2 regions of the Thermovenabulum sp. genome follow, and region 2 is predicted to be linked to the other one. Evidence: riboswitches for the same ligand, from Rfam matches in the RefSeq annotation. Region 2 holds a riboswitch; the other holds the start of a gene.

Region 1 (15,436 bases), on a different contig from region 2:
GGATATGTAATAAGGAATTGAGGTGGTTATTGTGGCCAAGTCACTTATTATCGTTGAATCTCCGGCAAAGGCAAAGACAATAAGTAAATTTTTGGGTAAAAATTTTAAAGTAGCTGCTTCCATGGGACATGTTAGAGATCTGCCCAAAAGTCAATTGGGAATAGATATAGAAGATGGCTTTGAACCAAAATATATTACAATTAGAGGAAAGGGTTCTATAATTGATAATCTTAAAAAGGAAGCTGCAAAAGTAGAAAAAATATATCTTGCAACCGACCCTGACCGGGAAGGAGAAGCTATTTCCTGGCATTTAGCTCAACTTTTAGGAATCCCACAGGATTTGCCTTGCCGGGTGGAATTCCATGAAATTACTAAAAATGCCGTAACTAATTCAATCAAATCCCCGCGAACAATAAATAAAAACCTTGTGAATGCTCAGCAAGCCAGGCGTGTTTTAGATAGACTTGTGGGTTATATGATTAGCCCCATATTATGGAAAAAAATAAAAAGAGGTTTAAGTGCCGGAAGAGTACAATCGGTAGCCGTCAGGCTAATTTGCGATAGAGAAAATGAGATCAGGAATTTTGTACCTGAAGAATACTGGACAATTGAAGCAGAATTAATGGAAGAGATTTCTAAATCTACTTTTTTAGCTAAGCTCTTTTCCCAAAAGGGCGAAAAAATTTCTATTAATAATAAGGAACAAGCGGAAAAAATAGTAAATGACTTAAAGGAAGAAAAATTCACGGTTTTGGAAGTTAAAAAAGGAGAAAGAAAGAGAAATCCTTCATTGCCTTTTACAACAAGCACTATGCAGCAAGAAGCTTCACGAAAGTTGGGATTTACCGCTAAAAAAACCATGATGATTGCCCAACAGCTTTATGAGGGACTTGATATAAAAGATGAGGGTACGGTGGGTCTTGTTACTTATATACGAACGGATTCCACAAGAATATCTGAACAAGCCCAGTTAGAAGCTAAAAAATACATTGCCGAAAATTTTGGTAAGGATTTTATTAATGATTCTCCGGTTCAGCAAAAGCAGAAAAAGAATATACAGGATGCCCACGAAGCTATAAGACCCACATCCGTTTACAGAACCCCTGAAAAGATAAAGGATTCCCTGTCAGAAGACCAGTATAAGCTTTATAAACTTATTTGGGAAAGGTTTATAGCCAGCCAGATGGCACCCGCCATATATGATTATGTTTCTGTGGATATTAAAGCCGGAGAATATATTTTTAAAGCAACAGGTTCACATATGAAGTTTAAAGGTTTTATGGTAGTCTATATAGAAGGAGCCGATGAGGAACAGGAAAAAGAAGAAATGATGCTTCCGGATTTAAATGAAGGGCAGGAGCTTGCTTTAAAAGACTTAAAGGCCGAGCAGCATTTTACTCAGCCACCTCCGAGATTCACTGAAGCTATGCTGGTAAAGACCCTGGAAGAAAAAGGTATAGGTCGTCCAAGCACCTATGCGCCAATAATTGATACCATTACAAAGAGGGGCTACGTAGAAAAGGAAAAAGGAAGATTTAAACCTACGGAATTGGGAGAAATAGTAACGGAGCTATTAAAAGAATACTTTAGCGATATTGTGGATATTGGTTTTACAGCAGAAATGGAAGAGCAATTAGATAAAATTGAAACTGGCGATGAAGACTGGCGTAAAATCGTTGAAAGTTTTTATAAACCTTTTGAAAAAAAACTGAGGATTGCTGAAAAAGAAATTGGGAAAATAGTACTAAAAGAGGATGAGGAAACCGAAGAAATATGCGAATATTGCGGAAGAAAGATGGTAATAAAACGGGGCAAGTATGGAAAATTTTTGGCATGCTCGGGTTTTCCGGAATGTAAAAACACTAAACCTATTGTTGAGGATACCGGAGTGAATTGCCCCCTCTGCGGAGGCAAAATTTTAGTAAGAAAAACAAAAAAAGGCAAAAAATTTTATGGATGTGAGAATTATCCTGAATGTAATTTTGTTTCCTGGTATCCTCCTGTTGGTACCCCATGTCCTAAATGCGGTAATTTGATGGTTTTAAAATCCATAAAAGGGCATAATAAAGCTGTTTGTACAAACAAAGAATGCAATCATGAAGAAATTTTCCCTGGTAAAGAGGGTGGAAAAAATGTATGAGGTAAAGGTAGTAGGGGGAGGACTTGCAGGGTGTGAAGCTGCATGGTATCTGGCCAACCACGGAGTTAAAGTAAAACTCTATGAAATGCGGCCTAAAAAGATGACTCCTGCTCATCATACCGATAAATTAGCGGAATTAGTATGCAGTAACTCCCTGCGATCTCAGGAAATTACTACTGCAGCAGGAGTTTTAAAAGAAGAAATGCGATTGCTTTCTTCTATAATAATACAAAAAGCCCACGATTATAGCGTTCCTGCCGGCTCAGCCTTAGCAGTAGATAGAGAAAAATTTTCCAATGCAATTACCCTTGAAATTCAAAACCACCCAAATATTGAGCTAATAAGGGAAGAAGTTACTCAAATTCCCGATCCCCCTGCAGTATTGGCTACCGGTCCCTTAACTTCCGAAAATTTATCCTATGCCTTGATGGAACTTTTAGGTAGTAAATATCTGTATTTTTATGATGCAGCAGCACCAATAATTACTGCCGATTCAATAGATTGGAATATTGCCTTTTGGGGATCCAGGTATGGTAAAGGCGATGAAGATTACGTGAATTTACCGATGACCGAAGAAGAATACTATAATTTTTATAATGAGCTTATTAATGCTGAAGTAGTTGAACTTAAGGAATTTGAAAAACCACAGTATTTTGAAGGATGTATGCCAATAGAAGTAATGGCAAAAAGAGGTCCTCAAACTCTTCTTTTTGGGCCTTTAAAACCTGTAGGAATTGTAAACCCAAGAACGGGGGAACAACCTTTTGCAGTAGTTCAATTAAGAAAGGAAAATAAAGAAGGGACTTTATTTAATTTAGTAGGTTTTCAAACAAGCTTGAAGTGGCCGGAACAAAAAAGGGTATTTAGTAAAATACCGGGATTGAAGGATCCTGAATTTGTGAGATTTGGTTTTATTCACAGAAATACATTTATTTTAAGCCCGAAATTTTTAAACCCCACCTTAGAACTAAAAATAAAAAAGGGTATTTTTCTCGCAGGGCAAATAACTGGAGTTGAAGGATATATAGAATCAGCGGCATCGGGTATCGTTGCAGGGATTAATGTCTTACGTTATATAAAAGGAAAGGAACTCCTTGTATTCCCAAAGGAAACAGTTGTTGGTGCATTGTTAGATTATATTACAACAGCAGATGCAAAAAATTTTCAACCCATGAAGGCAAATTTTGGAATACTGCCGCCTTTAAATGATAAAATAAAAAATAAGAAAATTAAAAATGAAAAATTGGGTGAAAGGGCAATCAATGTATTAAAGAATTTCATAGTAGAAAATAATGTAGTATAGTTTAAAATTTTAATTTATTTTTCAAAAAAAATTAACAAAGAATTTAAAAATAATTTAGAATTTAATATTGCATTATATACTTTCATGTGGTAGTATAATATAGGCTCTTTTCAAATCGAGGCGATAATGATGGAATACCTTATAGATAGTTTTTTGAGTTTTTTAAAGGGGAAAAATCGTTCCGAGAATACACTTAAAGCCTATGCCGAAGACCTTTTACAGTTTATGGAATATTTAAAAGAAAAAAAAATATCTGATATTGAATCTTTAAATAAAATTGACTATGTTTTGATAAGAGGTTTTCTTGCAAACTTGAGGGAAAAAGGATTGGAGAAAAGAACTGTTGCAAGGAAAATATCTGCAGTAAGAGCTTTTTACAAATACCTTTTGAAAGAAGAAGTAATTAAAAGCGATCCAACGCTGCATATCCAGGGTATGAAATTACCCAAAAAACTGCCGGAGTTTTTATATCCAAATGAGATTAATGAACTATTGAATTTACCGGATAATTCTTGTTTGGGGATACGGGATAAAGCCATATTAGAATTACTGTATGCGACCGGGATCAGGGTTGGAGAAATGACTAATATTAAACTTAAAGATTTAGATTTGAGCAATAAAATTTTGTTTGTATTTGGCAAGGGATCAAAAGAAAGGATTGTTTTTTTTGGTGAAAAAGCAAAAGAATCCCTTGAAACTTACTTAAAAATTTCAAGACCAATTCTGCTAAAGGGCAGGGAAGAGGAACATTTATTTTTGAATAAAAATGGCACCCGATTAACGGATAGGAGCATCAGGCGTATTGTAGAAAAATATGTGAAGAAACTCTCCTTTATTAAAAAGGTGACTCCTCATACAATAAGGCATACCTTTGCTACGCATCTTTTGGAAAATGGTGCAGATTTAAGAACTGTGCAGGAACTTTTGGGACATACGAGCCTTTCTACCACTCAAATTTATACACATGTGACAAAAGAAAGGCTTAAAGAGGTTTACGAGAAAGCATTTCCTCATAAAAAAAGGAGTGATTTTATAAATGATGAGAGCTACCACTATAGTGGCGATGGTGAATGAAAAAGGGGCTGCTATAGCGGGCGATGGACAGGTTACTTTTGGTGAACATACTATAATGAAACATCACGCAAAAAAAATCAGGAAACTGTACAATGGGAAAGTACTGGCAGGATTTGCAGGTTCAGTAGCTGATGCCGTTACTTTATTTGAAAAATTTGAAGGAAAACTTGAGGAGTTTCACGGACATTTAATAAGAGCCGCGGTAGAGCTTGCCAAGGAATGGCGTACCGATAAAATGTTGAGAAGATTAGAAGCACTTTTAATCGCCCTGGATAGAGAACACATCCTGATTATTTCGGGGAATGGTGAAGTAATTGAACCGGATGATGGGATTGCTGCAATTGGTTCGGGTGGCCCTTATGCTTTAGCTGCTGCAAGGGCTTTATCAAAATTTACCGAGCTTGAACCGAAAAAAATAGTAGAAGAATCCTTGAAAATAGCTTCTGAAATATGTGTTTATACCAATGATTATATAAGTGTTGAAGAGCTATAAGGAGGTGAGTATATGGAAGACTTTACACCAAAAAAAATAGTAGAAGAATTGAACAAGTATATAGTAGGACAGGATGAAGCTAAAAAATGTGTAGCAATTGCTCTCCGCAACAGGATAAGGAGACAAAAGTTACCGCCGGAAATGCAGGAAGATATAATTCCGAAAAATATCTTAATGATTGGCCCAACAGGGGTAGGAAAAACCGAGATAGCAAGAAGGCTTGCTAAATTAGTTAACGCTCCTTTTGTGAAAGTAGAAGCTACAAAATTTACCGAAGTCGGATATGTGGGAAGAGACGTGGACTCTATGGTGAGAGACCTTGTGGAAACCTCCATCAGAATGGTTAAAGTGGAAAAGATTGAAAAAGTTAAAGATAAAGCAAAGGAATTGGCAGAATTAAGAATTGCAGAAATTTTAGAGCCCGATCCTTCGAGAACCTCGAACATTAAAAATCCTTTTGAAATGGTCTTCGGCACTTTCCAGAAAAATACATATGAGGATGAGGAAGAATTTGAGAGAAAACTTAATGAAGCCAGGAAGAAAAGGAAGGATATTTTAGAAAGGATTAAAGCGGGAGAATTTGACAAAGAATTAATTGAAATTGAAGTGGATGACAATAAGACACCTTTTTTAGAGGTTTTCTCTTTTGCCGGTGCCGAGGATATGGGGATAAATTTTCAGGATTTATTCGGGAATATATTCCCCAAAAAGAAAAAAAAGAAGAAAATTACGGTGGAAAATGCAAGGAGAATATTGATTCAAGAAGAAGCTCAAAAACTGATTGATATGGATGAAGTAATAAATGAAGCAATTTCCAGAGCTGAAGAAACCGGTATTATCTTTATAGATGAAATCGATAAAATAGCGGGTAGGGAAAAGGGATATGGGCCGGACGTTTCCAGAGAAGGGGTGCAAAGGGATATTCTACCCATTGTTGAAGGATGCACCGTTGTAACCAAATACGGGCCTGTTAAAACCGATCACATTTTGTTTATAGCCGCAGGAGCCTTTCATATTTCAAAACCTTCGGACCTAATACCGGAATTGCAGGGGCGTTTTCCAATAAGAGTAGAATTAAAGAGCCTATCAAAAGAAGATCTAAAAAGAATACTTATTGAACCTAAAAATTCCCTTATTAAACAATATAAGGCATTATTGGAAACTGAAGGAATAAAAATAGAATTTTCTGAAGATGCTATAGATGAGATAGTAAAAATAGCCGCCTATGTGAACGAACATATGGAGAATATAGGAGCAAGACGCTTGCACACGATTATGGAAAAATTATTAGAAGATATTTCTTTTGAAGCCCCTGATGTGATGGAAAAAGAAATTAATATAAATGCCAATTATGTGAGAAAAAAATTAAGTAACATAATCGAAGATAAAGATTTAAGTATGTATATCTTATAAAATCAAAAGGAGGAGATGTAATGAGTAAAGAATTGTTAGAAAAAACCAGGAGAATCAATAAATTGCTGCAGAGGTCTGCAGGGTACCCGGTGGATTTTAATGAGGTTTGTAAAATCTTAACTGAGGTATTAAATGCGAATGCATATGTAGCCAGCAGGAAAGGGAAAGTGTTAGGTTATTCAATACTTGAAAATTATGATTGTGATGTATTACAAAACAAAATAATTGAAGAAAAAGTGTTTCCTAAGGACTACAATGATAAACTTCTTGAAATCCATGAGACTCGTTCGAATATACCCCAGGAGGAAATTGAATGCGTATTCGATAAAGAAGTAAAATGTCCTCATCCTGAAAAACTCGTTACAATTGTCCCTATTAATGGTGGAGGAGAAAGACTCGGAACCCTTGTACTTGCCAGATTTGGCGAAGAATTTACGGATGAGGATTTAGTTCTGGCAGAATACAGTGCTACTGTAATTGGTATGGAGATTTTACGTTCCAAGACAGAAGAGATTGAAGAAGAAGCGAGAAAAAGAGCTGTTGTTCAGCTGGCAATAGGTACCCTTTCATTCTCGGAATTAGAAGCAGTTCAGCATATATTTGAAGAATTAGATGGAAATGAAGGTTTGTTAGTAGCCAGTAAAATAGCGGATAGGGTCGGGATTACCCGTTCCGTAATAGTCAATGCTTTAAGGAAGTTTGAAAGTGCCGGGGTTATCGAATCGAGATCCCTCGGTATGAAGGGAACCTATATTAAAGTGCTCAACGATAAACTTATTGATGAATTAAAAAAGATGCGTTCATAAAATGCGTGAAGCAATTCACGCATTTTTTTATGATTAATTTGAGTTTATTTATGGAAATAAATAAAATCATTTACAATTTAATTTATAATAATATAATTTTAATTAAGGGAAAACATCATAGAAAAATGTCGAAAAAAGCAAACCTGTCGAAAGGCAGGGACGCAAAGCTATGGGCCTAAGGCATATCCTGCTATGGCTGCCAGGCTGCCGACTAATTTTAAAAGGCAGCCTATTTTCTAAGGTAGGTTGCTTTTTTATTAAAAATTTTGTCGTATAAAAGAAAAATTTGTTATGATATAATATTTAACAAATAAATTAATAGCATCTTTTTACAAATTTTCGTATCTTGTTTATTATATAGGAGGAAATTGTAAAAAAAGGTAGTAATTTTAATTTAGAAAGATAGTGTATTTAGTTTTTAAAAGAGGTGCAGATTATGGGAATTTTCGAAAACATATCCTTGATGGAAAAGGCTCTGGATGCAAAATGGCTGCGAAATGAGGTTATTGCTAATAATATTGCAAATGCGGATACACCAAATTATAAAAAAACAAAGGTGATTTTCGAAGATTATTTAAGGGATTTTTTAAGTAAAAATAATAGAATTTCTTTAACTACTACAAACGATAGGCATATAAAAAAGACCTACTCCCCTTTAACCTTGAAACCCGTACTTTATCGTGAGGAAAATACCGCTTATAGAGAAGATGGTAACAATGTAGATGTGGAAAAGGAAATGGTGGAACTCGCAGTAAACAGCTTGTCTTATAATGTACTGGTTGAGCAGGTTTCAAAAGAATTTTCCCTGTTAAGGACTGCTATAAATGAAGGGAGGAAATAATAATTGAGTATTTTTAAATCAATGGAAATAAGTGCTTCGGCTCTGACAGCTCAAAGATTAAGGCTTGATATAATATCCAGCAATATAGCCAATGTGGACACTACAAGGACAAAGAAAGGTGAACCCTACAGGAGAAAAATGGTAGTTTTTCAAGAAATGAATGAAAGTTCGGATTTTAATGAAATATTAAATGATAAGATAAATTATAACGGAAAAGGTGTGAGGGTTGCGGCTATTGTAGAAGACCAAAGGCCATTTAAAATAGTTTATGACCCCGCTCATCCTGATGCGGATGAAAAGGGATACGTAAGAATGCCTAATGTAAACATTGTAGAAGAAATGGTTGATATGATTTCTGCGACAAGAAGTTATGAAGCTAATGTTACTGCGATAAATTCCACCAAAAGTATGATTAGTAAAGCTCTGGAAATAGGAAAAGGATAAAAAATTATATGGGAGGAGAAATAATTGGAAATAAATAGGATCGAAAAGGTATCTTTAAATCCAATAGGTTTAAATCAAAGAAAGGAAGAAAATTCTTCAGAATTTATTAATTTCTTAAAAGAAGCATTAAACCGGGTAAACGATTTGCAAAAGGATTATGAAAATAAGATTAATGACTTTTTACTGGGAAATGATGTAAATGTCCATGATCTGATGATATCTGCGGAAAAGGCAAGACTTTCCTTAGAGCTTACCGTACAACTCAGGAATAAAGCTATTGAAGCATATCAGGAAATAATGAGAATGCAGATATAAGGATAAAGGTGGAAAATAAATGAATTTTGAAGAAATTAAAACAAGAATCATTGAATTCTGGGAAAGTAAAAGTAAAACTCAAAAAATTAGATTTTTAAGCGGAACGATTATCGTATTGCTTTCCGTTCTTTTACTTTTTTATTTTATTACCAAACCTCAGTATGCTGTTTTATATTCCAATTTAGATACCAAAGATGCGGGCGAAATAGTAAAAAGACTTGATGCAATGAAGGTAAAATACAGACTTATTGATTCGGGAAAAACTATTGAAGTTGAATCTAAGGATGTTTATAAAATTCGTCTTTCTCTTGCTCAAGAGGGACTTCCAAGTGGTGGAGAGATTGGATTTAATGATATTTTTGGGAAAATGAATCTCGGCATGACCGAGTGGGAAAAACAGGTGAGATATAATCAGGCTCTTCAGGGAGAATTAACAAGAACCATTAAAGAATTAAATCAGGTGGAAGAGGCAAGGGTGCATCTTGTTATACCGCAGAAAACTCTTTTTATAGATCCATCCGGCCAAAAGGAAGCGTCAGCTGCGGTTTTCTTAAAATTAAAACCCGGAGAAAAACTGGAGGAAGAAGAAGTAAGGGGTATTATAAATTTAATTTCCCATTCAGTTGAAGGTTTAAAACCGGAAAATGTCACAATTGTGGACGAGTATGGGAGGGTACTTTCAAATATATCCCTCTCGGAGGATAATTCAAGACAAATTGTAGACTCTCAATTTGCCGTACAATCCAAGTTTCAAAATGATTTACAATCAAAGGTTCAATCCCTTTTGGAACAAATATTTGGTCCTGGTAACGTTGCTGTTAGAGTAAATGCTCAATTGAATTTTGATAAAAAGGTTGTAGAAAACAAATTGTTTACCTCACCGAATCCGGAGTCCGGAGAAGGAATATTAAGAAGCGTCCAGGAAATTAAGGAGTACTTTAGCGGAAATTCTTCTTCCCCGGCAGGTGTTCCCGGAACAACTTCACAGATACCCGGTTATCAAGGGCAACAAAATCAAGGTGGTTCATCAAGTTATCAAAAAACGGAAACGGTAAAAAATTACGAAATAAATGAGTCCATTGAAAATATTACTATTGCACCTGGAGCGGTTAAAAAATTAACGGTATCTGTGGTTATTAACAGGAATTTGACCGATGAAGAGAAAAATAAAATAGCTTCCTTGGTGGGAAGCGCAATAGGCTTTGATAGCAATAGAGATATTATTACTGTTGAAGGAATGACTTTTGAAAGATCATTAACAGAGTCCCTGGCCAAGCAAATGGAAGAAGATAAGAAAAGTCAAGCAAGACAGAGGGTTTATATTTTAGTAATTTCTGCTCTTGCATTGATGATATTTTTTGTGATTGCAAGGCGTTTATGGACAGCGAGAAAAAGGGCTATGGAGGAGAAACTTGCCGAGCAACTTATTTTACAACAGGCTGCAACTTCTTCAAAGGCGGAAGAAGATTTAAATATCCTTGAAGCAAAAAATAGAACAAGAGATATAGAAATGCTGGTAAAAAATAGACCGGAAGATGTTGCTAAGATAATTCGAACCTGGCTGAATGAGGAGTGAGGTGTTTGATATGCCTATAAGCCGCCTTACTGGGAGACAAAAAGCAGCTATATTTATTGCTTCCCTTGGACCTGAACTTGCAGCAAATATATATAAATATTTGAAGGAAGAGGAAATCGAGCAATTGACATTAGATATCGCGAGTTTGCGGAAAGTGACCGATGAAGAAAAAAAATCTGTTTTTGATGATTTTAAGACCATGTTTGTTGCCAGTGACTACATTACTCAGGGTGGAATAGATTATGCCAAAGAAATATTAGAAAAGGCCCTGGGTACGCAAAAAGCCTTTGAAATAATAAACAAACTTACTTCTTCTCTACAGGTTAGACCTTTTGATTTTATACGAAAAGCCGATCCGGCTCAACTTGTGAACTTCCTGCAAAATGAAAACGTTCAGACCATAGCCCTTGTTTTAACATACCTTCATCCTGAACAGGCGGCAAAAATACTTTCAAATTTACCGCCGGAAAAGCAAGTGGAGATTGCCAAGAGGATAGCAATGATGGACAGAACTTCTCCTGAGGTCATTTTTGAAATTGAAAAAGTATTGGAAAAACAATTAGCCTCGGTAGTCATGGAGGATTTTACCAATGCAGGTGGTGTACAGGCTATTGTTAATATATTAAATAACGTTGATAGAACCACTGAAAAAAATATTCTTGAAGTGCTTGAAATGGAAAACCCGGAACTTGCTGACGAAATTAAACGGAGAATGTTTGTTTTTGAAGATATTATTACCCTTGACAATAAAACGATTCAAAGAATACTCCGTGAAGTGGATAATCAGGATCTGGTTCTTGCTTTGAAAGGTTCCAGCGAGGAAGTCAAAAATAAAATATTCTCTAACGTCTCAAAGCGTCAGGCTGAAATGATACAGGAAGATTTACAGTATATGGGACCGGTAAGATTAAGGGATGTGGAAGAGGCACAGCAAAAGATAGTTGCCATTATAAGGAAGCTCGAGGATGCGGGTGAAATTATAATTTCCCGCGGCGGAGGAGATGAGATAATTGTCTAAGGTATTGAAAAGGATTGTATTTTACGATAATCCGGTAAAATTGGAAAACGGTAAAACATTTTTATTTGAAGTACATAGTCATGAGAACCTTGCGGGATTACCGGTTCATCAAACACAAAAAGACATTATTGATCCCTTTGAACAGGAGGTTTTAAAAAAGCAATTTTTACAATCAGCTGAGGAGGAAAAGGAAAGAATAATTTCTGAAGCCAAAAAAGAAGCCGAGAAAATTTTAACGAAAGCAGAAAATGAAAAAGAACAAATTTTAAAATCTGCTTATGAAAAAGGTTTCAATGAAGGCTATAATAAAGGAATAAATGAAGGCAGGAGAAAAGGAGAAGAGCTTTTTTCCATTTATCTTAATCAATTTAAAGAATTAGAACAGAAATTATTTTTGGATTACCAGAAAAAATTAGAACAAATCGAAAAACAGGCTTTAAAATTATCCCTGTACATTGCGGAAAAAATACTCGGGAAAGTTATCGAAATCGACAGGGATTATATAAAAAAACTTATAGAAAAGGGTTTAAAAAAAGCAAGGGAAGATCGGGAAATATTAATTCGAGTATCGCCCTCTGATTATGATATTTTGATGGATAAGTTAGAACAATTAAAAGGAGAAACAGGATATAAAAAAATTTCCATTATTAGCGATCCCACTTTACAAAAAGGAGACCTTATATTGGAAAATTCGGGGTTTATCATTGATGCGGGCATAAAAACCCAGCTAAATGTTATAGAAAAAAAATTGAAAGAGATGGAGCTGATATATGATTGAAGAAAACTTTGAATTTTATAGAAAAATTATAGCAAACACAGAAACGATAAGACCAAAGGGAAAAATCTCGAAAATTATTGGACTTACTATGGAAGCGGAGGGCCCTATTGCTGAAATTGGAGAGCTTTGCGAAATATCTCCTTATTATTCGAAGGAAAGTGGTAAAAGTATTTTAGCGGAGGTAGTGGGATTCAAAGAAGATAAAATTATATTAATGCCCTTAGCGGATATAGAATCTATTGGTCCCGGTTGGGATGTGGTTGCCCTGGGGGAAAAGCTTTCGGTTCCGGTAGGGGAAAACCTGATGGGAAGAATATTAGATGGGTTAGGCAACCCTATAGATGGTAAGGGCCCAATTAAGAATTTAACAAAGTATCCACTGAATAATACTCCCCCTAATCCCGTTGAAAGAAAACCTATAAAAGAGCCTTTGCCATTAGGAGTAAGAGCCATTGATGCACTTTTAACCTGTGGTAAAGGACAAAGAATAGGGATATTTGCAGGAAGCGGAGTGGGGAAAAGTACGCTTCTTGGTATGATAGCGAGGAACTCAACGGCAGATATCAATGTAATAGCCCTGATAGGAGAGAGAGGCAGAGAACTTAATAGTTTCATTCAAAAGGACCTGGGAGAGGAAGGGTTAAAACGTTCGGTAGTTGTAGTGGCAACTTCCGATAATCCTCCTCTGATAAGAACGAAAGGAGCTTTTACCGCTACTGCTATAGCCGAGTATTTCAGGGATCAGGGAATGGATGTAATGCTTATGATGGATTCCATTACGAGATTTGCAATGGCTCAAAGGGAAGTTGGACTTTCAGCGGGCGAGCCACCGGTTAGTAGGGGTTATACACCTTCGGTTTTTGCCGTACTTCCAAAATTACTGGAAAGAGCGGGTATGGGAAAGGTGGGCTCCATTACGGGTATTTATACCGTTCTTGTAGATGGGGATGACTTTAATGAACCAATTTCTGATGCTGTAAGAGGGATTTTGGATGGCCATATTATTCTTTCAAGGACTCTCGCAAACATGAATTTTTATCCTGCAATTGACGTTTTATCAAGTATTAGCAGATTAATGGATGAAGTGATTACAGAAGAGCACAGAAGATTGTCTTCAAGGGTAAAAAACATCCTTTCGGTATATAAGGAAGCAGAAGAATTAATAAACATAGGTGCATATAAAAAAGGCACTAATCCAAAGATAGACGAAGCTTTAAGATATATTGACAGGGTGAATAATTTCTTAAGACAGGAAATAAATGAAAAATCAACCTTTGAGGAAACCTTAATACTTTTAAAAGATATTTTTTCTGAGGATGAAATAGAATGAAAAAGTTTAAATTTAAATTGGAAAAACTTTTAAACGCTAAAACGGTTATTGAAAATTTAAAAAAAGAAGAACTTTTTAAAGCAAAAAAGAGGTTGGAAGAAGAAAAATATGCTTTAGATTATCTGGAAGGTATCAAAAACGAAATTTTACTCCAAAGCCCCTCGAGGCAAGTAGATTCTGTAAAAGCTTACGAGTTAATTAATTTTGATAATTTTTATAGAAGAGTATCTGAATTAATATATAACCAGAGAAAAAAGGTGGAAGAATCACAAAGAATGTACGATTGTTCTTTAAATGAATTCCTGAATGCAAAAAGAGAAAAAAGGATTCTGGAAGTTTTAAAAGATAAGAGATTCAAGCTTTTTCTGGAAGAATACGCAAAACAGGAGCAAAAGAATCTGGATGAGCATGCAATAATTGCTTTTTCAAGAAGGGATGAATAGAATTAATGTCTTCAAATAAATTTAAAATTACTGTTTTTATTTTATTAATATTGTTTATAATTACCTTTCTTTTTACTTTATTTTTTGTTGTAAAAACTGCTGATCCTTCAAAACTAAATCCAAAGGTTCTGCCAATATTGGGGAAACTCCCGTTCACGAAGAACGTAATTAAGGAAACTAACACTAATAGTACCCTGCTTTCAAAGGAAGAGCTTTTAAAACAAAAAGAAGATGAGCTAAAAAGTAAAGAAGAGTTGTTAAAGCAGAAAGAAGAAGAAATTTTGAAAAAGGAAGAAGAATTGTCAAAAAAAGAAGAGGAACTAAAAAAACTTCAAGCGTATATAGAGGAAGAAAATAATAAATTGGAGAATAACAAAAAAGCAATAAAAGACATTGCTTCCTATTATGAATTAATGGATCCTTCGAGTGCTGCCAAAATATTTGAAGAAATGTCCGTGGATCAAGCAACAAAAATATTATCAAATATGAAAAAGGAATCGGTTTCCAGTATCTTGTCCTCTATTCAACCCAAAAAAGCTGCAGAGATAACCAAAAAACTGGGAAATTTATAAGGTTTTCTTTTTGAATAAATAAATTAGCGAAAGGAGGTGAGAAAATGGAAGGAACCGTGGTTTGTATTAATTGCAATCCGAACAATCAGAAAATTAAACCTGTCAATCTGAAGATTGATAAGATTAAAAGTAACAAGAGTAAATTTTTCAATAAATTGATGGAAGTTGAATTTAAACAGAAAATAGGTCTCATTAATGAAGAAAGCGAAATCAATGGTCAGGAAGAAAACATACTTTGGATGTTACTTTCATCTTATTATTTAAATTTTTTTCCTGAGGCTTCTAAAGGTCAGGATATTAATTTTATTCAGGATGAGATAAAAATACCAAATAATATTATCCCATCACAATTAAATAGTGGAGATGAAGGTAAAGAAATTGAAGAAAAAATTTGGTTTTTACTGAAGGAGATAATTTCGGATTACAAAACCAATAAAGACTTCGATGATAAATTTAACCAGCTTTTAGATATATTTGGTGTTGAAGATGTAGAAAAAACCGCATTAAAAGAGAAATTTATTGAAATTGTTCAAAAAGAAAGTCCAGAATTTCTTAAAGAAATGAATGGAGAAAAAAGCGAAAGGGATGGATCAATAGAAGTTACCCCGGGATATCATGATAAACTTGAATTGACGAATAGCAATAACAAAAATAATGCTATAAAAATACTAAAAGAAATATTGCCCGGTTCTTCGAATTATAGAAAGATTCCTTCAAAAGATTTGAGCATAGAAGAATCTGCAGTTTTGCCGGCACTCAGTAAAGAAGATATAGGAATTATAACTACTCCTTTGGAACCGGTAAATAAAGATGAAATATTTATAAAGGGAGAAAAAGATAAAATTGATTCTAACTTTTTTGAAGAACTGGTAGAAAAAATATCAGTTATA
Region 2 (15,436 bases):
ATAAAATTAATGACAATATCAAAATAACAGTCTTTCCATTATATGTCAATGTGTTAATTTTGTTGCTTTTTGTAATAATTTGTATTTTTAAGTGCTTTTGCATGATTGTAAAAATTAAAGTCTTCTATTAAATTTCAATTGAAGACCTTATATATTGTCCATTTTATTTCCTTATCACTGCCATAATTTACATCATATTAAGCTTAGCAGAGGCTTCGGGTTTTTTTATATTTATTTTTAATTTTTTTATCCTTCTTTAAAATTTTTTATCTTTTTTTATTCCTTCTCGTTTTACTTGACTATATTTTAATTTTTATTTTTATATCTTTCTTAATATTCCTCTATTTTGAAATGGTTTCTGTTGAAATATTCGTTATCAAAATATTCCTCTTCACCTACAGCACCGAATGTAGTATCTATGTTTATCCATTTATTTTCTTCTTCGCTAAAAAATTCATTCCATGTATGTAATCCCTGAAAGTCCCCAAGTTTCCCCTCCCCCTTGACGAGTTTCACCTTCACTCCTGCTGCCCGCCCGAGGGCAGCGGTTAATGCTGCAAAGTCGTAGCAAACCCCTTTTCTCGTTTTCAAAGTATTTAAAGCACCGTAGACGTTATTGTAATTTCCCCTTTGATGTTCTGAGTACTTTTCAAAGTCGTATTCGATATTTTTTACCACCCATTCGTAGATCGCCCTCATCTTCTCTATGTCAGAATTTTTACCTTCCGTCAATTTCTTTGCCAGCGTAATTATTTCCGGCGCATCGCTTTCCACATCCTTTGAAGGCGTCAAATACTTGTCCAACTCGAGAGTATTAATAACCTTGAAAGTTGGCCCATAGCTGTATTTTCTGTCGTATTCATGCACCATCACGCTAATCGTGTATTCTCCTTTTCCTTCCGTTAGCCATAAAGTCTTTTCAAATTTTTTATCATCATTTAAGTCGACATTATACCATATTTGTTTATTTCCCTTTCTGACAAGGATTTTTATTTTCTCTTTTGATGTATTCCCCGCAATACATACTTTTCCTTCCACTTTTAATGGAGGTTTAATTATAATTACACCATTTTTTTCTATTTTTTCTAATTCGTCAGCAAAAATGATAGACATAGGTATAAATATAAATACTAACAAAAACAGGCTTATTAACAGAGCCTCTATTTTTTTCATTATAATTGACCCCCTTTTTCGGCAGCCCGGCCGTCATAGCAATTTGCCTTAGACCCGTGGCTTTGCGCCTCCGCCTTTCGACGGATTTGCCTTTATCGAAAGGATGAGCACAAAAAACTTAAAAACCCTTTCCGGTATTGCCGAAAAGGGTTATATTCTTTCTATTCTTAAAGATTCGGCAACCCGGCTGCCATAGTCTTTTGACCTTAGGCCCGCAGCTTTGCGCCCCCGCCTTTCGACGGGTTTGCCTTTATCGTCTTTATATTCTATTTAATTTTAAATCTTTGTAATTTAATTTTATATTTTTTTGTATTTTCCGTCAATAACATCTTATTTAGACATAATTTCTGCCATTCTTTTTTATTTTATATTTCCACAATAAGTATTCCATAAATATCTACAAAAATAACGACCGCATTTAATCATGAATTTTAAAATATCCTCATCCGTGAAAAAATCGAATATATGAAATTCTTTAATGTTATTATAATTAATTTTTCGAAAAACTTCTATTTTGCTCAGTAAAATTTTTATTATCGTTTTTTAATTTTATGCCCAAACAGGTATGCACTTATTTAAAATCATATGTTTTGGAGCATATGTCATAAAAAAATCCCTGGGTTTAACAGGGATTGAAGTATACTTTACATCAGTTTCAAGGGAAGTTTATTAAATTTAATAACAAAAAAAGCAGCGAATTTGCTGCTTTTTATTCGTATTTTAAAACCACCACACGATTTACCTCGCCCTTGAGGTCATCCGCTGTGACCTCCAAGGTGTTGGAATCCAAAAATTCTCCTCCTCCTACCTTATCCAGGAATTTGTCTACGGGGTCAATTGGCATGCTTACTGCCGGAGTCTTAAAGTGCATGGGCACAGTAATCTTAGGTGAAAGCTGGTCCTTTACCGCAAGAGCCCCTTCCGCATCAAGAGTGAAAGTTCCGCCTACCGGGATTAAAAGCACATCCACCCTGCCGATTTCTTCAATCTGGGATTTGGAAAGAAGATGTCCTAAATCTCCCACATGGCATATCCTTACTCCATCTATTTCATACACAAAGATTATGTTCTGGCCCCTTTTGGCACCCTTTGCTTCGTCGTGAAAGGCAGAAATCCCTTTAATGCTGACTCCGCAGGTGATGTACTCCCCCGGAGCTTTTATAATGGTGGGGTCTCCGTGAACCGCTTCCACATAGTTGTGGTCATAGTGGTCATGGCTTACGGTGACCACATCGGCTTCAACCTTGGGTACTTTATATCCCACGCTGCCGTCAAATGGGTCGGTGACAATCTTGGTGCCCGCCACGGACTCCAGCATAAAGCACGCATGACCGAACCATCTTATTTTCACAGTTAAAAACCTCCCTTTCTTTCCTCTTTACCGGTAAAACCGCACAGGGGAATTTTCGCAAAAATAATTTTAAAAAATAATATATTTTAATATATTCTTGGTAAAAATTAAAATTCCTCCTTGATTTTATCATTTTAGCTGGAGTTTTCTATCTCCTTTTCTTCCTTCAGGTAATTTTCGCCTTTAATTTCACTAATTTTCCTGAGTTTATACTGAAGGGTCTGCCGGGGAATTCCCAGGAGCCTTGCTGCCCTGGAAATGTTGCCCCGGGTGTTTTCAATAGCCTTTTTTATTAAATCCCTTTCTACCTTCTCTAAGGTTTCCTGCAGGTTCATACTCTCCTGATATATTATATTCCCCCTGACGGGTGAAAAATAACTTTTTATTTGCAGGGGAAGATGGGCCGGAAGTATCGTGTCGCCTTCCATTATAACCAGAGCGCCTTCGATGGCGTGCTCGAGCTCTCTTACGTTGCCGGGCCACGGGTATTCATAAAAAATGTCCATAACCGCCTGGGACACCTTTATTGAACCCTCGTTTTCGGGACTGTATTTTTTTATAAAGTAATCTACCAGAATCGGGATGTCTTCCTTTCTTTCCCTTAAAGGAGGAATCCTCAGGGAAACCACGTTTATCCGGTAAAACAGGTCTTCCCTGAGCCTCTTTTTTCCCACCGCTTCTACGGGGTCTTCGCTGCAGGCGGTAATCACCCGGGTGTCCACACATCTTACCCTTGTATCCCCTATTCTCCTGACGGTGCCTTCCTGAAGAACCCTTAAAAGCTTTGCCTGAAGCTCCATGGGCATGGAGTTTATCTCATCGAGAAACAAAGTCCCACCGTCGGCCAGTTCAAAAAGCCCGGGTCTATCTTCCGCTCCCGTGAACCCTCCCTTTATCGTTCCGAAAAGTATCCCTTCCAGGAGGGTGGCCGGAAGAGCGGCGCAGTTTTGAGGAATAAAAGGCTTATTCTTCCTTGCACTTTCATTGTGGATGGCCTGAACAAAAAGCTCTTTGCCCGTTCCCGTTTCTCCCCATATGAGGACGGGAATGGCGCTTTTGGCGGCTTTTTTTGCCAGGGCTTTCAGCTCTTTTATCCCCCTGCTTTCTCCTATTATATCCTCAAAGGTGAAAACCGCACCCGTCTTTTTTTCATCTGGCCTTTTCTTGCCGTAGATTATTGCCTGCAGGTCGTTTATCCTCTCGGAAAGGTCCTTTACCGAAGTGATATCTCTGGAAATTTCCATCGCCCCGATTATTTTGCCGCCCACTTTAATAGGCAGGGTGGTGTTTATGCTCGTTATCCTCTTTCCCTTGTAGTTGGTAAAGGTCTGTTCCTTTTCGTAAATGGGTTCTCCGGTTTTCAAAACCTTTAAGAGGGTACTTTTCTCTTCATCTAAGGAGGGGAATATTTCTAAAATATGCCTTCCGATTACCTCTTCCTTGGTAAGTCCCTCTATTTTTGCCACCGCATCGTTGTAGTAAACCGTTACTCCCGCATCGTCCACAATATGTATTCCCTCTTCGATATGAGAGAGCAGGAGCTCTAACTGAGCCTTTATAATTTCGATTTCTTTCAATTTACCAACCCCTTAGCTCAGGGTATTTTACATGCGCTCGGGTGCCGATATGCCCAGTATCCTGAAAGCGTTTTTCAAAACCCTCCTGGTGGCGAAAATTAGAATTAACCTGGCCCGGGTTAAATCCTCATCCTCCGTCAGCACCCGGCAGCTGTTGTAAAAGGAGTGAAAAAGCGACGCTAAATCCAAAGCGTAATTGGCTATTCGATAGGGAGAAAGGTTTTCTGCGGCAATGCGTATTTCTTCCGGGAATTCCGCAAGTTTTTTGACAAGCTCCACTTCCGCGTCTTCCTTTAAAAGTCCCGCCAACTTCCTTATCTCTTCCTCGGAGAGATTTTCAAATTCAATATCCGCACCCTGTTCTTTAGCAACCCTTAGTATGCTTGAAATTCTCGCATGAGCGTACTGCACGTAAAAAACGGGGTTTTCTTCCGACTGCTTTACGGCCAAATCTAAGTCAAAATCTAAATGCGTGTCCGCACCCCTCAAATTAAAGAAAAATCTGGCCGCATCCCTGCCGACCTCTTCGATGAGGTCCGAAAGGGTAACAGCTTTACCCGTCCTCTTTGACATGCGGGCTATTTCGCCGTTTCTGAAAAGCCTGACAAGCTGCATTATGATAATCGTCAGCCTTTCCGGGTCATAGCCGAGAGCCGCAAGCCCCGCCTTTACCCTGGGCACATGGCCGTGGTGATCCGCTCCCCAGATATCGATCACCCACTCAAATCCCCTGTCAAACTTGTCCTTATGATAGGCAATATCTGCGGCAAAGTAAGTGGGGATACCGTTCTGGCGTACTAGAACCTCGTCTTTTGGCACGCCGAATTTGGTAGCGGCAAACCACAGCGCCCCGTCCTTCTCGTAGGCATACCCCCGTTCTTTGAGCTCCTCAATGGTCTTTAAAACCTTTCCGCTCTCGTGCAGGGACCTCTCGGAAAACCAGATGTCAAAATTCACACCGAAATTTTCTAAGTCCTGCCTCATGCGGCGGATATTTTTTTCTAAAGCGTATTCGACAAAAACCTTTCTCCTCTCTTCGGGGTCCACATGCAGGTATTTATCGCCTTCTATTTGTGCAAACTCCCTCATATGTTCTATTACGTCCTCACCGTGGTAGCCTCCCTCGGGGATTTCGGCCGGTATGCCGTAAAGCTGTAAATACCTGGCCTCCAGGGATAAAGCAAAGTTTTCAATCTGATTTCCCGCGTCATTTATGTAAAACTCCCTTGTCACATCGTATCCGGCGGTCTTTAAAAGCTCGGCTAAGGCATCGCCAAGGGCCGCACCCCGGGCATTGCCCATATGCATCGGCCCTGTAGGATTCGCACTCACAAATTCCACCTGAACCTTTTTCCCGTTCCCTATATTCTGCCTGCCGTAGTTTTCACCTTCTTTTAATATGCAGCAAAGGGCTTCATGAGCCCAGTCCCTTTTCAAATAAAAATTCAGAAAACCCGGCCCCGCCACCTCTATCCTTTCCACGGGGATGCCTTTAAAAATGGACAGGTGCTTTTCCGCATAATCCTTGATGATCCCCGCCAGTTTCACTGGATTTTGCCTTGCTTTTTTCGCCATGACCATGGCCGCATTGGCGGCAAAATCCCCGTGAGCCTTTTCCCGGGGAACCTCCACTGCAAAGGGAGCAATTTCATCAAAGTCCAGGACCTTTTCTTTTTTTGCCTCATTCAGAGCCGAAATTACCAGGTTTTTTATGTCCTCCCTTATTTTCTGCTTGATGTCCACCCTTATTTTCCTCCATTCAAAAAACCTAAAATACATTAATATTATATATTTTTGCCCAATTTTATGCAACAAAACTATTTTTTTATCACACTTTTTTTAATTATATTGTAATTATCGTAATTGTAATAATTCATGGAGGCAAGTCTTGCCCGAAAAACAAGAGCTTCTGCCCGAATTTTTGCAGTTTCCAGTTCTTCCCGGGTCGGCTTTCTCCCGAAATGCTTTTTAAACTCTCTTGCAAAGATTTCCAGGAATTTTTCCATCTTTTGATTTCCCTTTATCCCCCACTCTTTGTAGTGCTCCTCTATATAATCCACCACATCGGCGGTTATTTCCATTATCATCCTGAACCTTCTGTTTTTGTTGTAGACGTTAATTCCGTATCCCAGTAAAGCCGCAATTACGGGTTCCATAACTGCTTCGCTGGTGAGTACCTCACCTATGACCTTCAGCCACGAGGTGTTCAATGGTGGCTCCCTCCTTTTATTTTTTCTTTTTCATATTCTATACTATGTTTAAACCGCTTCTTTTGTTAAAAAAAACGGGCCTTTCATTAGAAAAGCCCGAATAAATTATAATCTTACCATTTCTATATGCTCGATTTTCCTTTTTAAAAACATCTCCCCGATTTCTCGAAATTTTTCCGGGTTGTCGGTGACGTAATATTTATGAGAAATTCCCTCTGCCGGAATTTTTTTGTTTAAAAGAGAGGATTCCTCTAAGGTGCTTTTCACTACCGCCGCCGTTTCCCTGGCGCAGTCCACCAATTTTATACCTTCCCCCAGCACCCGGGAAATGGCGGGCTTTAAAAGGGGATAATGGGTGCATCCCAGCACTAAGGTATCTATGCCCTGCTTTTTTAAGGGCATCAGGTATTCGGCGATGGTAAGATAGGTGGCCTCCTTATCTAACCATCCTTCTTCTACCAGAGGCACAAAAAGGGGGCAGGCCTTCGAAAGTATTATGATACTTTGGTCCATATTTTTTATGGCAATTTCGTAGGCACCGCTTTTTACCGTCCTTTCCGTGCCTATGACCCCCACCTTTTTCCCCCTGGTCGCCCTCACCGCCGCTTTTGCTCCCGGGTCTATCACTCCGATTACCGGCACATTTGAACTTTCCTGCAGTTTTTCAAGGCATGTGGCGCTTACCGTATTGCAGGCAATCACCACCAGCTTCACATCCTTTGATAAAAGAAAATTCAGCCCTTCAAAGGCATAGCGGGTTATGGTTTCCGGGGATTTAGACCCGTAAGGCACCCGGGCGGTATCCCCGAGATACACTATGGATTCCCCGGGGAGAAGCTCCATAATCTCTTTTGCCACCGTAAGTCCGCCTATGCCGGAATCAAATACTCCGATGGGTTTGCCGCTCAAAAATATCCCTCCTCAGCTTAAAACAAATAGTCCTTCTTTTGTTGCCACAAAAAGGCACCTGCCCGTAAAGGCTACGGCCCTTATTTCATGGCCTTCCAGATATTTTTCTTTTAAAGTTACCCCGTTTTCCGATATTTTATATACAAAAAGACCGCCCTTACTTCCTATTAGAAGTTTTTCATCATTTCCAAAAAGTAAGCCCGCAGGTTCTATCGGCAAAGTCATTACCCCGGAAAAATCCCCATCGTCCTTATTTAATATGTAAAGATTCCCCTTTTTACTTAATATATACACCTTTCCCCTGCCAAGGCAGCAAGAGGAAAAATCCTTTTCTGGAAGCACTTTAAACCATAAATTTTCGCCCGAAAATCTGTCAAAAGCAAATAATCTTCCATCCCCCAGGGCAAAGACACGGGTGTCCTGTAAAAATAATGGTTCATTGATATAGTCGGAAATTTTGGCCTCCCACAGAACCCCGCCCATCATGTCAAGGCAGTAGACATTCCTGTCATAAGAAGCAAAAAATAGATTATCTTCGTAAGCCGCAGGCGGTGTAGTAAAAATACCTCCCGGATTAAATTCCCAGACAATGCCCCTTTTCTGGATAACAGCGGAAATTTTCCCCTTTTCATCGGCGAAAATAATTTTTCCTTTAAAATATACGGGGCTTCCAAAAGCCGGGTGTTCGAGCTTGATTTTTTCTAACACTTTTCCCCTGTAAGGTTCAATTACGGTTATCCCCTCATCGGGAACAATAAGGCAGTCGGAAGTGGCGGTTACCGGGTACCGGGGATTTATTTCGTTATTATACCATAAAACCCTGCCCGTCTTCGCATCCATACATATAAGAATATTTTCACAAGTTACGAATATACGATTTTTATATGCGGTAATTGCTTTTATGTCTTTTATATTTTTGTAAAAAAGAGAGTTCAATTTATCGGGAATGATAAAAGGTATATGCCCGGCATTGGAAAAATCTCCCCGAACGGTTTTCCAGCTTCCTATGCCGTAATCCTGATAAATTTTCAGGATTTCAAATACCCTTTCGTCCCTTTCTTCTCCCAGATATTTTTTAAACCTTTTAAAGGCTTTATCGGTAATTTTACCGTAAATCCCGTCCACCCTTTCATCGTAAAACCCTAATTCCTTCAGCGCCTGCTGGAGGCGTCTTACGTCGGTGCCCGCAAGATAGGGCTTCGTGATTTTTAAAGGCCTTTCCCCGAAGGCAACTGCGGGAAGCTTCATAAGCCTTCCCCCTGTATAGAATTTTTGAGTACATTTATATTATTCATTTTCCTTTAAAAAGGTTAAAACCTGGAAAGTATAAAACAAAAACCAGGGTGTGAAAACCCTGGTTTTGTGCGCTCAAGGAAGCTTTAGCCCTCGGGGTGGAGCTTTCTATAGTCTTCGAGCATTGCGCGTTCCGCTTTTTCAATAGCAAGCCTTACCAGATTGCCGCAGTCCCTGGAAGGAACAGAACCCCAACCCTCTTTCGCGACTATGTCGTATACCCCAAGTTCCTTTGCCAGCTCGTACTTGAGGGCTTCAGACATGACGCCGCGCCTTCTTCGGGACATAAAGCCCCCTCCTTTTTAAATTTTTTGCGCACGTTTATATTATCCCTCATTTTATTTAATATTATTATCAGCCTACCCTTTCCGCCTGCTGAAAGCGCAGATACTGCATTTCCAGCGCCTCTTTGTCGGCAATTACCTTTATTACGAGGCCTTCCGGATCTTCGGTGCCCTGCAGGTGACAGCCCTCCGCCTGAAGGGCCTTGGCGTAATCAATTATTTCCTTGGTTATCCTTTCCCCCGGGCAGATTATCGGAATTCCCGGCGGGTATGCCATGAGCATTTCCGTGGAAACTTCACCTTCCGCTTCCTCCAGCCTTACAGCCTTTTTCCTGGCGTAGAAGGCAAAACGGGGAGACACCACCTGTTCGCCGCTTTCGGGCAGTGATGCGGTAATCTTTATTACGTTTTTTCTTGCGTATTTTTCAGCTATTTCCGTCATCGCCCTTACAAAGGCCTCCATGCTCTCCTTTGTATCGCCGATGGCACTCACCGCCAGCACGTTGTAAAGGTCGGACAGCTCTACCTGAATGTGGTACTGGTATTTTAATATCTTCTCCACTTCAAATCCCGAAAGCCCGAGCTCCCTTACATTCACCGCAAGCTTGGTCGGGTCGTACCTGAAGCACCCTTCGGTGCCTTCCCTGTCTCTGCCCATAACGTAAAGGCCTTCCACCTTATTGAGCCTGTTTCTTGCATCCTCCGAAAGTTTTATGACCTTTGAAAGCATTTCCCTTCCGTGCAGGGCAATCTGCTTTCTCGCCACATCCAGGGAAGCCATCAGAGGATAGGAAGGGCTGGTGGTCTGGGTGAGGTTCATGGCAGCCTTTACCCGCCTGTCGTCTATAAATTTACTTTTTACGAGGAGTATCGAGCTCTGGGTCATAGAACCCGCTAATTTGTGCACGCTGGCCGCACTCATGTCCGCTCCGGCTTCCATCGCCGAAAGGGGAAGCTCGGGATGAAACCCGAAATGCGCCCCGTGGGCTTCATCTACCAGGACGGGCTTTCCGAAAGAATGGGCGATTTCCACGATTTCTTTCAAATTGGAAGCCACCCCGTAATAGGTGGGGTTAATCACAAAAACCGCCTTTGCGTTGGGATGCTCCACCAGGGCTTTGCGCACGCTTTCCGGCGTTATCCCCATGGCTATGCCCATGTAATCATCTATCACTGGCTGTATATAAACCGGCCTTGCACCGCTTAAAATAAGTCCCCCGGCTACCGACCTGTGGGCATTTCTCGGTATAATTATTTCATCTCCCGGATCGGCTACCGAAAGTATCATTGCCTGTATACCGGATGTGGTGCCGTTTACCAGAAAATGAGCATAATCGGCTCCAAAGGCATCGGCAGCAAGCTCTTCCGCTTCCTTTATAACTCCCCGGGGGTTGCAGATGTTGTCCAGGTCCAAAAGACCCGCGGTCACATCAATGGCCAGGATGTTATCCCCTACAAAACTTCTAAACTCCGGTATTCCCCTGCCGCCTTTGTGCCCCGGCACGTGAAAGGATATGGTCCTGTCCTCCACGTACTTCTTCAGGGCAGAAAACAGAGGGGTCTCCTGCTGTCTTTCAATATTCATCTCATGCTTCACACTCCCTCTGGTTTTTTAAACTAATAAATAAACAAACATATTAAAACACATATTCTCTAAAATTTCAATAAACAAATTCCGAACATATTGTTAATTTTTTGTGAAATATGGGAGCAAAAAAGAAAAAAACGCTTTAATTTAAAGAAAATAAAGCGCATTGCTCTTTAATCATTTATAGAGGAGGTTAAAAGCTTATAACAATAAATAACGGGATTTTTTGATATGCAAAATGTTTATTTGCCTATATAATTTATGTTCAACTTTGCGATCCTGGCACCTTCTCTTAGGCGGTTCAGGGCCATTTTCAGCATTTCTTCGGATTTTAATTTAAAGGTAATCTTTATTTTTTCACCGTTTAACAAAATTTCTTCCTCTTTTGTCAGGTCTTTTTTGGCTATATCCACAAAGCACAGGGGAGGAAAGAGCACGCACCACCAGTTTTGCCCTTCGCCCTTTCCCAGGACTATCCTTAAGGCTTCGTAGTTTCCCGCCGGCATGTACAAAAGCCCGTATTTTTTAGGCGGGAAGGGGAAAACCCCGTAATAGGCCTTTACCTGGTAGCCCTTTTTGTATTTTTGAACCTCTTTTTGTGCCACCTCTTCGATTTCTTTGAGGTGGGAAATTATATAATCTTTGCCCTCTTCATGACTTTTAACCCTTTCCAGGACCGGCATCAGATTTTTCAGCACCGCATCCCTGACCATCAGCTTTAGCTCCTGGTCCTCCTTTGCATCGCTGTCTGCCACCACATGGAGGCGTATTATCCCTTCGTGCACGTAGTTTTCATCGCTTTTTACCGCATAGCCGGAAAAAACGGCAGCGAAAAAACCGGCAATAAGTATTACGGCAAGGCAGAAAAGCACCCTTTTTACCCTCTTCATTTTTTGCCTCTCCCCTATGGTTTTCCTTTAGTAAAATTATTCCCAGAAAATAGCGGTGATAATCATATTACGGGACCCAGGTTTATAAATTTTACTTTTGGGTTTATTATGATTTCCGCATCGGGGAAGATATTCTCCCAGTCCTTTTCGTATTTTCCCCAGACTTTGGGTTTATATTTATATAGGTACTCTCCCACGCCCAGGACATCCACCCTGTAATCCTTCTGTATTTTTTCTATCCCTCTTCCCACCTGCTTTTTTATCTCTGAGGCAAAGGTTTCTTCCAGCTCTTTCAATACCTTCGAATCTATTTTCATAATGGGAATTTCCTTTAACGAAGCGGCTATTTCTATGTCGTACCTTAGAACCGGCGCTTCGTCGGATTTTACAAGAACCGGTTTGGAGTCGACTCTATTTATCTCGCAGACCACTATTTTCTTTTCCCCCAGCTGAAAGGCGGTAATGGTTTGATTGGCTTCTCCCCTCAGGATGTTTATACCCCTTGCCTCCTCCGGGCTCAAAAAGCCTACCAGCCTGTAATTTTTTATCACCGCACCGCCATGTACATCCAATTCCTTTCCAGTTCTTACGATAGAGGGCATCAAGGCATTACCCTTTAAAGAATGAATCTGCTCCATAACCTGGGAAAAGTCTTTAATAATTAAATCTCCTTTATTCTGGGCATCCTTGAAAAGGCTTTCTATATAATAGGCAAGCACTACTTCCTGATCGCTTTCCTGTCCCAGGATTTCCTCTGCTTTGCCCTTTGCTATGATGAGAAAACTTCTTCTGTTGGTCTGGGTATTACTTTCAAAGGATTCCAAGAGTTCTTTCAGGCCGGATCTTGCCGCATCCTCTCCTATGATGATGTTTCTACTGTGGTCGAAATATATCCGCCTGCTGGTCCGGTGGGCTATAAGGGATACCGCTTCGGTGAAAGACCGGGCTTCGGTTTTTATCGTATATATGTTTTTCCCTCCTCCACCACCGCCCCCGCCTCCTTCTCCCCCTGCCAGCTTTCTCACTATCGGGTAGGTGAAGATAAAAAGGTACTTATCCTCGGCTTTATCAACCCCTACATTACCTATGAATATTCTCTTGTCTATATCCACCATATCCCAGCACCCGGTAAGTAAGACCAAAAGGATTAGTGCGATGGAAGAAATTTTTAAAAAGCCCTTCACTATTCACCACCCGCCTTTTTTAAGAAGCTAAATAGAAGCAAGAGAGCGGGAATAATGAATGCGGCAGGATATATCAGGTAGTTCACATACCCCGCTAAATCTTTATTTTCGGCGAAATTACCGGGCAGGTTTGCCGCAAAATAAAGAAGGGGTAAAAATACTGCGCTCAGGTAATTTTCTTCCTTTAAATTAAAAAGAGATTTTACGATAATAACAATGCTGAAATAATATCCTATCACAGTTGTAAATATTTGAACTACCCATATAGTTATGGCAAAGGCGTCCAGCCTTTCAAACACTTCCCCGGGTGCGGTTATCCCCTTTATCATCATAAAAACGGGCCATACAAAGAGTCTGGTTTCGTTTTTACCCATCACCATGAAGGTTACCACCGTTATGAAAAGATAAAAAAGGGTGGTAACCGCAGTATATAGTGTAACTATAATTTTAGCCTTCTCGGGCTTCCTCAAATAGGGTGCAATGAATAACAGCACCTCAAACCCTTCCAGAGCAAAAAGGGTTTGTAAGGAAGCAAAAAAAATATTTTTAAAAGGGGTAGTCATTACAGGCAGTATCTCATCTAATTTAGCTTTAGAAAGACTAGTAAAAATGATTAAAGTAAAGGCAAATATGGCAGAGGGAGAAAGCACCATTACTGCCCTTACCGTTGGCTCAATGCCTACCCTCACCGCATAAAATCCAAGGAGCAGAATGCTGAATATTGTAAACCCCTTGGGTGTATGTTCCAGCAAAAATTGATTTATTACCTCCGCCGAGGTCTGGTTTACCACAGCGGAGATCATTAAAAAATAGATAATATAAAAAACACCGATAATCCCGGTAAAAAGCTTCCCCATAAGTTTTTTTGAAATCTTCACCGCATCCTCTTTGTGCCTTGCTACCAGAGCAGCGACAACAAGGCCTCCTATCAAGTTAATAATCCCGCCCAGGATTATGGATACCCATCCGTCCTGACCCGCCATTTCATCCACCTGTCGCGGCAGGCTCAAAATCCCCGCTCCTATAGCTATGCTGATTAAAAATACTATTGCCTGCCTGGTGGAAATTTTGTCGTTATCCATCAGCATTTTCATCACCGCTTTGAATTTTGGATAAAAGTTCCTTGTTTATGGTGATTTCATCCAGCGGATGGGTAAAATCGGGCCTTTTGGACATAAAGCGAAGGGGGTATCTCACCATCAAATCTTCCAGCTTTTCCGGGTCCAAATTCACAAAAGGGTCTAAGTAATTGGCACCAAAGCTCTTTAACGTGCAAAGGTAAAGAACAAACCAGATATAACCTATTGCTACGCCGTATAGTCCCGCTAAGGAAGACAGGGCTAAAAATATAAAGGTAAGGAGCCTGAAACCTATGGCTACGCTGTAGCTTGGGATAGCAAAGGAGGAAATGGCGTTTATTGCAATGACTATAACCATTATCGGGCTTACGATACCCGCCCTAACCGCCGCTTCCCCCACCACGAGGCCGCCCACTATGCCTATGGTCTGGCCTATAGGCCCCGGAAGCCTTATTCCCGCTTCTCTCAAAAGCTCAAGAGCTGTCATCATTATGAGAGCTTCAATGGTTGAAGAAAAGGGAACACCCTCGCGGGTAGCACCGATGGATAAGGCCAGGTCGGTAGGCAAAAGCCCCGGATGAAAGGAAACAAAGGCTACGTAGAGGGCAGGGGCGGAGGTTGCGGTAAAAATAGCTAAGAACCTGAGATACCTGACCAGGGTTGCGATGTGCCACCTTTCATAAAAGTCCTCGGCGGAATGAAACAGGCTCCAGAAGGTGACGGGGGCAATAAGGGCATAGGGGGTATTGTCGCAGACAAGCGCAACGCATCCTTCCAATAGGGCGGCGCTTACCACATCGGGCCTTTCCGTCCTTCTAAACAGCGGGAAGGGCGATACCCAGGAATCTTCGATGTACTGCTCCAAATAGCCGGCATCCATGATGCTTTCCACATCCACTTTGTCGAGCCTTTTTAAAAATTCTTCCACCACTTTCGGGTTTGCAATCCCTTTTATGTACATTACCGCCACATCGGTGCGGGTATGCCTCCCCAAACGTATGGTCTTTATCTTCAGGTTGGGGTCTTTAATCCTTCTTCTCACCTGGGCCACATTGATCCTGAAGGTCTCGGTGAAGCCGTCCTTGGGACCGTGGATCACCGCTTCGGTGGAGGGCTCCTGAATGCTCCTTTTTTCCCATCCCCGGGAGCTAATTATCAAGGTTTTCCCCGCACCGTCCAAAAGCAAAAGGGTATCCCCGCTTAAGACCGCCAGCACCGCCTCCCCGAAATTGTCCGATTCCTTTAAATCCGCTGCCGTTAAAAAGCTCTCCTTTACCAGCTCCAGAAAACGATCCGCCCCGGTAGCAGGCGGTATCTCCCTTCCAAAGATTAAAAGGGCTTTTATAACGTGCTCCTGAATCAGCTGTTTATCCACAAGACCGTCTATCCACACCACCGCCATCCTGTGTCTTTTCCCGGATGCGTCCATTACATCGAATTCCCTGAGGATGACGTCATCGCAGTCGATAAAATACTCCTCGCTTAATATTTTTAAATTTTCCTTTATATCCTTTTTCAGCTTTCGCGAAGTGTCCGGATAAATATCCTTTTTATGGTATATTTCGGTTTTTTCCGTTTTAAAAAGGCTTTTAAAGAGCTTTTTCAACGGCTTTCATCCTTTCGATTATGTGGAGTTATTTCAGGAAAAGGGAGATAAGTAAATAAAGAGCGGGAATCCCAAAAACGTAGAAAAACCCTACGGCAGTGCAGAACTTCTCATCCCGTGTATAACCCTTTTTTTTCAAATACGGCCTGTCTACAAGAAGAAGAAAAAGACCGGAAGCTATAAAAATTATCACCTGAGTTATATTGAAGGAATTAATAAAATCCTCCAGGGTCATATTCCTTCACTTCCTGTTTTTTTATAGTTTTTTGCCCGGTACGGTTTTTTATGCAGG

The links. Region 2 has a riboswitch for cyclic di-GMP ahead of ACPLOV_RS07615 (transglutaminase domain-containing protein). Riboswitches for the same ligand answer to the same signal wherever they lie in the genome.
Region 1: linked by a shared signal. The riboswitch ahead of flgB (flagellar basal body rod protein FlgB) and the one ahead of ACPLOV_RS07615 (transglutaminase domain-containing protein) in region 2 are both predicted to bind cyclic di-GMP.

Annotation. Positions count from the first base shown of each region.
Region 1 covers NZ_JBNARB010000005.1:33,168-48,603, forward strand. The annotation lists gene dprA (DNA-processing protein DprA) at 1-21, shown strand, start outside; gene topA (type I DNA topoisomerase) at 32-2,140, shown strand; gene trmFO (FADH(2)-oxidizing methylenetetrahydrofolate--tRNA-(uracil(54)-C(5))-methyltransferase TrmFO) at 2,133-3,443, shown strand; gene xerC (tyrosine recombinase XerC) at 3,570-4,517, shown strand; gene hslV (ATP-dependent protease subunit HslV) at 4,480-5,010, shown strand; gene hslU (ATP-dependent protease ATPase subunit HslU) at 5,023-6,423, shown strand; gene codY (GTP-sensing pleiotropic transcriptional regulator CodY) at 6,444-7,229, shown strand; cyclic di-GMP riboswitch class I at 7,356-7,441, shown strand; gene flgB (flagellar basal body rod protein FlgB) at 7,666-8,070, shown strand; gene flgC (flagellar basal body rod protein FlgC) at 8,074-8,514, shown strand; gene fliE (flagellar hook-basal body complex protein FliE) at 8,539-8,829, shown strand; gene fliF (flagellar basal-body MS-ring/collar protein FliF) at 8,849-10,405, shown strand; gene fliG (flagellar motor switch protein FliG) at 10,416-11,423, shown strand; gene ACPLOV_RS04020 (FliH/SctL family protein) at 11,416-12,201, shown strand; gene fliI (flagellar protein export ATPase FliI) at 12,194-13,531, shown strand; gene fliJ (flagellar export protein FliJ) at 13,528-13,974, shown strand; gene ACPLOV_RS04035 (MotE family protein) at 13,980-14,546, shown strand; gene ACPLOV_RS04040 (flagellar hook-length control protein FliK) at 14,591-15,436, shown strand, end outside.
Region 2 covers NZ_JBNARB010000013.1:13,863-29,298, reverse strand. The annotation lists gene ACPLOV_RS07615 (transglutaminase domain-containing protein) at 331-1,173, opposite strand; cyclic di-GMP riboswitch class I at 1,191-1,274, opposite strand; cyclic di-GMP riboswitch class I at 1,348-1,432, opposite strand; gene ACPLOV_RS07610 (MBL fold metallo-hydrolase) at 1,883-2,524, opposite strand; gene ACPLOV_RS07605 (sigma-54 interaction domain-containing protein) at 2,659-4,101, opposite strand; gene argS (arginine--tRNA ligase) at 4,129-5,880, opposite strand; gene ACPLOV_RS07595 (hypothetical protein) at 5,919-6,311, opposite strand; gene murI (glutamate racemase) at 6,417-7,220, opposite strand; gene ACPLOV_RS07585 (PQQ-binding-like beta-propeller repeat protein) at 7,233-8,468, opposite strand; gene ACPLOV_RS07580 (small, acid-soluble spore protein, alpha/beta type) at 8,600-8,800, opposite strand; gene ACPLOV_RS07575 (aminotransferase class I/II-fold pyridoxal phosphate-dependent enzyme) at 8,868-10,382, opposite strand; gene spoIIR (stage II sporulation protein R) at 10,628-11,275, opposite strand; gene ACPLOV_RS07565 (Ger(x)C family spore germination protein) at 11,338-12,459, opposite strand; gene ACPLOV_RS07560 (GerAB/ArcD/ProY family transporter) at 12,459-13,547, opposite strand; gene ACPLOV_RS07555 (spore germination protein) at 13,534-15,144, opposite strand; gene ACPLOV_RS07550 (CLC_0170 family protein) at 15,173-15,379, opposite strand.